One region of the Sinorhizobium sp. RAC02 genome, then DNA from elsewhere that is predicted to be linked to it. Evidence: riboswitches for the same ligand, from Rfam matches in the RefSeq annotation. Region 1 holds a riboswitch; the other holds the start of a gene.
What was found. A riboswitch is a leader RNA that binds a small molecule or an ion and turns the genes downstream of it on or off. The one in region 1 is predicted to bind S-adenosylmethionine.
Positions count from the first base shown of each region.

Region 2: another riboswitch for S-adenosylmethionine. It lies ahead of metA (homoserine O-acetyltransferase MetA); the one in region 1 lies ahead of BSY16_RS13415 (O-succinylhomoserine sulfhydrylase).

Region 1 covers NZ_CP016450.1:2,790,044-2,794,156, forward strand. The annotation lists gene BSY16_RS13405 (hypothetical protein) at 1-207, shown strand, start outside; gene BSY16_RS13410 (2'-deoxycytidine 5'-triphosphate deaminase) at 720-1,826, opposite strand; SAM riboswitch at 1,906-1,984, shown strand; gene BSY16_RS13415 (O-succinylhomoserine sulfhydrylase) at 2,028-3,212, shown strand; gene apaG (Co2+/Mg2+ efflux facilitator ApaG/CorD) at 3,335-3,727, shown strand; gene BSY16_RS13425 (Hsp33 family molecular chaperone) at 3,744-4,113, opposite strand, start outside.
Region 2 covers NZ_CP016450.1:3,463,263-3,467,375, reverse strand. The annotation lists gene BSY16_RS16630 (ABC-F family ATP-binding cassette domain-containing protein) at 1-1,650, shown strand, start outside; gene BSY16_RS16625 (hypothetical protein) at 1,905-2,147, shown strand; SAM riboswitch at 2,247-2,324, shown strand; gene metA (homoserine O-acetyltransferase MetA) at 2,385-3,305, shown strand; gene BSY16_RS16615 (GNAT family N-acetyltransferase) at 3,308-3,760, shown strand; gene BSY16_RS16610 (aldose epimerase family protein) at 3,857-4,113, shown strand, end outside.

The DNA of each region.
Region 1 (4,113 bases):
TTGGATATATTTTCGAATGACTTCGCGCAGCGTGCTTATGTGTGGGGAACAACCGGTTTTACGATTACCTCGGCAAAATTCGTGGTCGCCAATGGCGTTCGCAGTATCGTTGAGTTTACGATAGGCGTTGAGGAGGAGAATTTTGACTATACGGGAGGGGAAGAAAACCCTCCTAGAAAATTCAAGCCATCTATACTTCAACAGTAAACGTAATCAGCGCACACCTCAAGCCGCACAAGAGGGCATGCTATACATAGAATCCCGCCCACCACCCCCAGCAGAGAAGCCAGAATTCATCAAGGTATAGTTCGATGACTAACTAGCGCCTCGTCCGAGCAAAAATGCCGTGCATTCACGCGACATTTTCATGCTCGTGGTACAGTTGATGACTGCTCTCCAGAGCTTGGCCCCATCATGCCTCGTTCTTTTGGGCCGAGCGCACGATTACATGAATACTCAGTGCGCATGCTGCAGGCGCACTGGTTCCAAGGGTGATTCACCATCCGCTCAGCCAAGCCTGTTCGCCTATACCGTGTAAGCCCGAGACAAAAGTCGAATGGCAGTGCCTCTATAAGACGGCGCCACCGCACCGTGTTCGTGAGCACCAGTTATCAAACCAACCATCGTGCGAGTTTTGTTTGATAACAGAGGATGCCACCGCTGCAAACATTGTGGACCACAAGCGCAACACAACGGTGACCTCGTCTTCGCGAGCAGCTTTATCCGACGCGGAAATGCTTGGAGAGTTTTAGTCCCTGTGCCTGATAGTTCGATCCGAGACCGGAGCCGTAGAGGCCTTCCGGCGTATCCAGCATGTGCTCGTAGACGAGGCGGCCGACGATCTGGCCGTGTTCTAGGATGAAGGGCACTTCGTGGCTGCGCACTTCGAGCACCGCGCGGCTGCCGGAGCCGCCGGCCGGGGCGTGGCCGAAGCCCGGATCGAAGAAGCCGGCATAGTGCACGCGAAATTCGCCGACGAGCGGATCGAAGGGCGTCATCTCGGCGGCGTAGAGCGGCGGGACGTGCACGGCTTCGCGCGAGACAAGAATGTAGAACTCATCCGGATCGAGGATCAGTTCGTTGCGGCCGCGGCTGAACAGCGGCTCCCAGAAATCGAAGATATCGTGCTGGTTCTTGCGATCGACATCGACGACGGAGGTGTGGTGCTTGCCGCGGTAGCCGATCAGGCCTTCCGGGCCGGTGCCCTTGAGGTCGATCGACAGCGCGATGCCGCCGCCGGAAACGTTCGGCGTTTCGCTGGCGACCAGCGTATCGCTCACGTGCAGCGCCAGCAGTTCGCTCTCGCCGAGCAGGGCCTTGCCCTTGCGGAAGCGGATCTGCGACAGGCGCGAGCCACGACGCACGACGATCGGGAAGGTGCGCGGCGAGATTTCGAGATAGAGCGGGCCGGAATAGCCGGCCGGGATCTTATCGAATTCCTGGGCACGATCGGTGATGACGCGGGTGAAGATATCGAGGCGGCCGGTGGAGCTTTTCGGGTTCGCCGAGGCGGCGAGTTCCGCCGGCAGGTCGAGGCTTTCCATCAGCGGCACGATATAGACGCAGCCGGTCTCCAGCACCGCGCCCTCGGACAGATCGATGACGTGCAGCTTCAGCCGGTCAAGCTTGTCGGCAACGAGATGGGACGGGCCGGGCAGGAAGCTGGCGCGCACGCGAAAGGCGATCGCGCCGAGGCGCAGGTCCAGGCTCGCCGGCTGGATCTGGTCGTCGTCGAGGGGCGTTTCACTCGTCAGCCGTCCGCTGTCGAACAAGCCGCGAATGGCGTTGTCCGCCAGAATGCCCGTGCTGCGCACCGCAGAAGCCATCATCGTATCGTCCCATCAGAAGGTCCGCACAAAACCAAATGCCGGCAATTGACGCAAGCGCGGCCAAGCAGTATTAGCAAGGTTATCCCGTGGTGATTTGGCCGGCCGGCTTGCAGCCACGTAAAACAAGTAGCTAAAAAGGCCGGGTTTAAAACCGGCCTGCTTTTGCGGCCGGTTTTTTTGTTTGAAGGCGACGATCACATGAGCAAGTCCTGGCGCCCGGCCACCCAACTCGTTCACGGCGGAACCACCCGCTCCCAGCACGGCGAAACCGCAGAAGCAATCTTCCTCACGCAGGGTTTCGTCTATGACACGTCGGCTGCGGCCGAAGCCCGCTTCAAGGGCGAGACGGATGGCTTCATTTACGCCCGCTACGGCAGCCCGACCAACGACATGTTCGAAAAGCGCATGTGCCTGCTGGAAGGCGCCGAAGATGCACGCGCCACCGCGTCCGGCATGGCAGCCGTGACGGCTGCGATCCTCTGCCAGCTGAAGGCCGGCGACCATATCGTCGCCGCCCGCGCGCTGTTCGGTTCGTGCCGCTGGGTCGTCGAGACGCTCGCGCCGAAATACGGCATCGAATGCACGCTGGTCGATGGACGCGACCTTTCCAACTGGGAAAAGGCCATTCAGAAAAACACGAAAGTGTTCTTCCTGGAAAGCCCGACCAATCCGACGCTGGAAGTCATCGACATTGCCGGCGTTGCCAAGCTTGCCAACCAGATCGGCGCCAAGGTCGTCGTCGACAACGTGTTTGCAACGCCGCTCTTCCAGAAGCCGCTGGAACTCGGCGCGCATGTCGTCGTCTATTCCGCGACCAAGCATATCGACGGCCAGGGCCGCTGCCTCGGCGGCGTCGTGCTGTCCGACAAGGAATGGATCAACGAGCATCTGCACGACTATTTCCGCCACACCGGCCCGGCCATGTCGCCGTTCAACGCCTGGACACTGCTGAAGGGCATCGAGACGTTGCCGCTTCGCGTCAAGCAGCAGACGGAAAATGCCAGCCGCATCGCCGATTTCCTCGCCGAGCAAAGCCAGGTTGCCAGCGTGATCTATCCGGGCCGCAAGGACCACCCGCAGGCCGACATCATCGCCAAGCAGATGACGGGCGGCTCGACGCTCGTCTGCTTCGAGCTGAAGGGCGGCAAGGAAGCGGCCTTCGCGCTGCAGGATGCGCTGCAAGTCGCGAAGATCTCCAACAATCTCGGCGACGCCAAGAGCCTGATCACCCATCCGGCGACGACGACGCACAAGAACCTGACGGACGAGGCGCGTGCCGAACTCGGCATGTCGGCCGGCACGGTCCGTTTTTCCGCCGGCATCGAGGACAGCGAAGACCTGCTCGAAGATTTTGCCCGCGCGCTCTCCAAGGTCAAAGCCTGACCTTCAGCGACAGATGGACAAATACGGAGGCACCGGCCGATGCGGCCGGTGCCTCTTTGCTTATCCTTGACGAAACCACATTCCTGTAGAATAGCAGGAGCTAATCAGTTCAAGGCTTGCCCATGTATCGTGCGCTAACCCGCGACATCGAAGTGACCGTAGAGCCGTACTATCTGGCCGACCAGTCCGACCCCGATGATAGCCGCTATGTCTGGGGTTACCGCGTCGTCATATCCAACCATTCCGACGTCGCCGTGCGGCTGATGACACGCTACTGGCACATCACCGACCAGAACGGCCAGGTCGACGAGGTCAACGGTCCCGGCGTCATCGGTGAACAACCGACGCTGCGCCCCGGCGATACCTACGAGTACTCTTCAGGCTGCCCGCTCGAAACACCGTCCGGCATCATGTTCGGCCGCTACCGCATGGAGGCGGAGAACGGCGAAGCCTTCGACGTCGCCATTCCTGCCTTCTCGCTGGATACACCAGGACAACCGCGCACCCTCAACTGAGGATGCGCTTGGGGGCCTATTGCGGCAGGACTTCCGTCGCGTCGAAGCGGTAGGTCGTCGAGCAGAACTCGCAAGTGACCGAGATATCGCCCTTGTCGTCCGCCGTGTGCGCGATATCGTCGGCGCTGAAGCCGACCAGCACGCCCTTCAGCTTCTCGCGCGAGCACGAGCAGCGGTCAAAGACCTGCTGCGGCTGGTAGACGCGTACGCCGCGCTCGTGGAACAGGCGGAACAGCAGCCGTTCGGTGCCGACAGTCGGGTCCGTCAGCTCATCGGCGTCGATCGTCTCGACCATCGCCTTGGCTTCGGCCCAGTTGTCGTCGTCATCGATCTTGTGGCCGACATCGTCGCCATCGCCGCCGGGCAAATCCGGCTGGCGCATGCGT
Region 2 (4,113 bases), 670 kb from region 1:
GGCGAGGTGTTCCGCCACCCGTCCGCCACCATCCGCTACCTGCATCAGGCGCCGGATTTCGACGGCTACGACACGGTGGCCGCCTATGCGGAATCAGGCCTTGGCCCGAGCGACGATCCCTACCGCGTCACCTACCTGCTCGAACATCTCGGCCTCAACGGCACCGAGGACCCGAAGTCGCTGTCGGGCGGCGAGGCGCGCCGGGCGGCGCTCGCCCGCGTCATGGCGCCGGAGCCGGATATTCTTCTGCTCGACGAGCCGACCAACCATCTGGATCTCCCAACCATCGAATGGCTGGAAGGCGAGCTGCAATCGACGCGCTCGGCCCTCGTCGTCATCTCGCACGACCGTCGTTTCCTCGAAAAGGTCTCGAACGCCACCGTCTGGCTTGATCGCGGCCAGTCGCGCCGGCTCAACCGCGGCTTCGGTCACTTCGAAGCCTGGCGCGACGAGGTGCTGGAGGCCGAAGAGCTGGAACAGCACAAGCTCGGCAAGGCGATCGAACGCGAGGAACACTGGCTACGCTACGGCGTGACGGCGCGACGCAAGCGCAACATGCGCCGCCTCGGCGCACTGCATGATCTGCGCTCGCGCTACCGCGGCCACAAGGGCCCGCAGGGCAGCGTGCAGGCCAGCGCCTCCGACGCGCAAGAGTCCGGCAAGCTGGTCATCGAGGCGGACAAGATTACCAAGGCCTATGGGGAGCGCACCATCGTCGCGCCCTTCTCGATCCGCGTGCACCGTGGCGACTGCATCGGCCTCGTCGGCCCGAACGGTGCCGGCAAGACCACCCTGCTCAAGATGCTGACCGGGCAGCTCGAGCCGGACAGCGGCACGGTGAAGCTCGGCACCAACCTGGAGATCGCGACCCTCGACCAGCGCCGCGAGGACCTGAACCTCGACGACACGCTCGCCCATTACCTGACCGACGGCCGCGGCGAGACGCTCATCGTCAACGGCGAGCAGCGCCACGTCACCGGCTACATGAAGGAATTCCTGTTCCAGCCCGAACAGTCCCGCACGCCGATCCGCAACCTGTCCGGCGGCGAGCGCGCGCGGTTGATGCTGGCCCGCATCCTGTCGCGGCCGACCAACCTCTTGATCCTCGACGAACCGACCAACGACCTCGACATCGAGACGCTGGACCTGTTGCAGGAGATCGTCGCGGGTTTTGCCGGCACCGTGCTGCTCGTCAGCCATGACCGCGACTTCCTCGACCGCACCGTCACCTCGACCATCGCGCCCGCCGATCCGGAAAACCCCGACGGCCGCTGGATCGAATATGCCGGCGGCTATTCCGACATGATGGCGCAGCGCCGCGGCGCAATCGAGGAGAAGCGCAAGGCGGACAAGGCCGAGAAGGCGAAAGCCGCCGAGACAGCCACGGCCGCGTCGCCCGACAGCAAGGCCAAGGCAAAACTCTCCTACAAGCAGAAATTCGCGCTCGAAAACCTGCCGAAGGAGATGGCGAAGACGGAAAAGGAGATCGCCGCCCGCGAGGCAAAGATGGCCGATCCCGCCCTCTTCACCAAGGACCCGGCAACCTTCAACAAGCTTGCCGCCGAGATGGAAAAGCTGCGCGAGCAGCTCACCAAGATGGAAGAGGAATGGCTCGAGCTGGAAATGCTGCGGGAAGAGCTGGAAGGCTGAGACGGCCGCTGAGAACGTCGCCCAACCTCTCCTTCGTCATGCTCGGGCTTGACCCGAGCATCCACCGACCGCAGCCGCGGCATGGATCCTCGGCTCAGGGCCGAGGATGACGTTGCGAGTGGACCGGGATGGGGAAAACGGACGCGAGACCACCTGTTCCATCCGAAACAGCTTAAATTCCTCCGATATGGGAAAGTCTGATCACTGGATGAGAGGAGCTCATTCTGTAACCCGAAAGAGATCAGGAGAGTCCCATGCGCAAGTTCATTATCTCTGCAGTTGTCGCCGTCGTCGCTGCTGTTTCCTTCGCTGCCCCGTCCGAGGCCGGCTACTACGGCTACGGTCACAAGAGCTACGGTTACAACAGCTATGGCTACGGCCATCACGGCTACAAGCACTACCGCGTCAAGCGCCACTATGGTCACTACGGCCATCGCTGGGGCGGCCACTGGGGCGGCAAGGTCTATTACAAGAAGCGCCACTACAGCTACTACTAAGTTCTCGACGCTTTGAACGGTCAAGGCCCGGATGCTTGCTGCATCCGGGCCTTGACCGTTCCCGGCGATGGATTGATTCGCAAGGAAACTAGCGCTATCTAAAACGCTCGTGGTGATTTGGCCGGCCGGCTTGCAGCCACGTTAAACAAGTTGCTAAAGGGCCGCGCGAGGAAGACCCTTACGTGGACCGGTTGCGACATCGTTGCGGCCGGTTTTTGTTTTGGATCGAGTTGAGACATGCCCATCAAGATTCCCGATACGCTCCCCGCCTTCGAAACCCTCGTTCACGAGGGTGTGCGGGTGATGACCGAAACGGTGGCGATCCGGCAGGATATCCGCCCGTTGCAGATCGGGCTGCTCAACCTCATGCCGAACAAGATCAAGACGGAAGTGCAGATGGCGCGCCTCGTCGGCGCCTCGCCGCTGCAGGTGGAACTGTCGCTGGTGCGCGTCGGCGGCCACCGCGCGAAAAACACCTCGGAAGACCACCTGCTTGCCTTCTACGACACGTGGGAAGAGGTGCGTCACCGCAAGTTCGACGGCTTCATCATCACCGGCGCGCCGGTGGAAATCCTCGATTACGAGGACGTCACCTATTGGGACGAGATGAAGGAGATCCTCGACTGGACGCAGACCAACGTGCATTCGACGCTGAACGTCTGCTGGGGCGGCATGGCGGCGATCTACCATTTCCACGGCGTGCCGAAGCACACGCTGGAGGAAAAGGCATTCGGCGTCTACCGCCACCACAACCGCAAACCGTCGTCGGTCTTCCTCAACGGCTTCTCCGATAATTTCGAGGTCCCCGTCTCGCGCTGGACGGAAATCCGTGCGGAAGATATCCGCGCCGTACCAGGGCTTGATATACTGCTGGAATCGGACGAGACGGGGGTGTGCCTGGTGCAGGACAAGGCGAAGAATCTCTACATCTTCAACCATGTCGAATATGATTCGACATCCCTCGCCGACGAGTATTTCCGCGATGTTTCGGCCGGCGTGCCGATCAAGTTGCCGAAGAACTACTTCCCGCACAACGATCCGTCGCTGCCACCACAGAACCGCTGGCGTGGCCATGCACACCTGCTTTTCGGCAACTGGATCAACGAAATCTATCAAACCACGAGTTATGATCTGGAAAAGATCAGAACAGGAGCCTGACCATGAGCCGTGTCGTCATTCGCCCTTTGCATGCAGACGATGAAGGCGAATGGCGCCGCCTGTGGACCGCCTATCTCGCCTTCTACGAGACGATCCTGCCCGAGGAGATTTTTGCCACCACCTTCGCCCGGCTGACGGGCGAAGTGGCGGACGGCGAGTTCCGCGGCCTCCTCGCCACGCTCGACGGCAAGCCGGTCGGCCTCGCCCACTACCTGTTCCATCGCTCCTGCTGGACGATCGGCAATGTCTGCTATTTGCAGGATCTCTATGCCGACCCGGAGGTTCGCGGCTCCGGTATCGGGCGCGCGCTGATCGAAGGGGTCTATGCCAAGGCGAAGGAGGCGGGCTCGCCGGAGGTCTACTGGATGACGCAGGAGTTCAACGCCACCGCGCGCCAGCTCTACGACCGCATCGCCGACAAGACGCCCTTCATCATCTACCAGAAGACCTTCTAAGGGCCGATTCTCGAAAAGTATGACTTTTCGGTTGCGGGCCGGAAGGAATTGCAGCAGTTTGCCGCCCGCAATTGGGATCGGCGAGGAGACGCGAGCGTGGGTGCAGGGAATGAAATTTTCGGTCGCCTTGAGTCTGGCGAGACGGTCGAGCGCATCACGATCACCGGCGGCGGGTTGACCGCCCAGGTGCTGACCTGGGGCGCCGTCATCCAGGACCTCAGGCTCACGGGACATGACGCGCCGCTGGTGCTGGGCTTCGAAGATCTCCCCTCCTACCTCGCCCACTCTCCCTATTTCGGCGCGACGCCGGGGCGCTGCGCCAACCGCATCGGCGGCGGCCGGTTTGCAGTCGA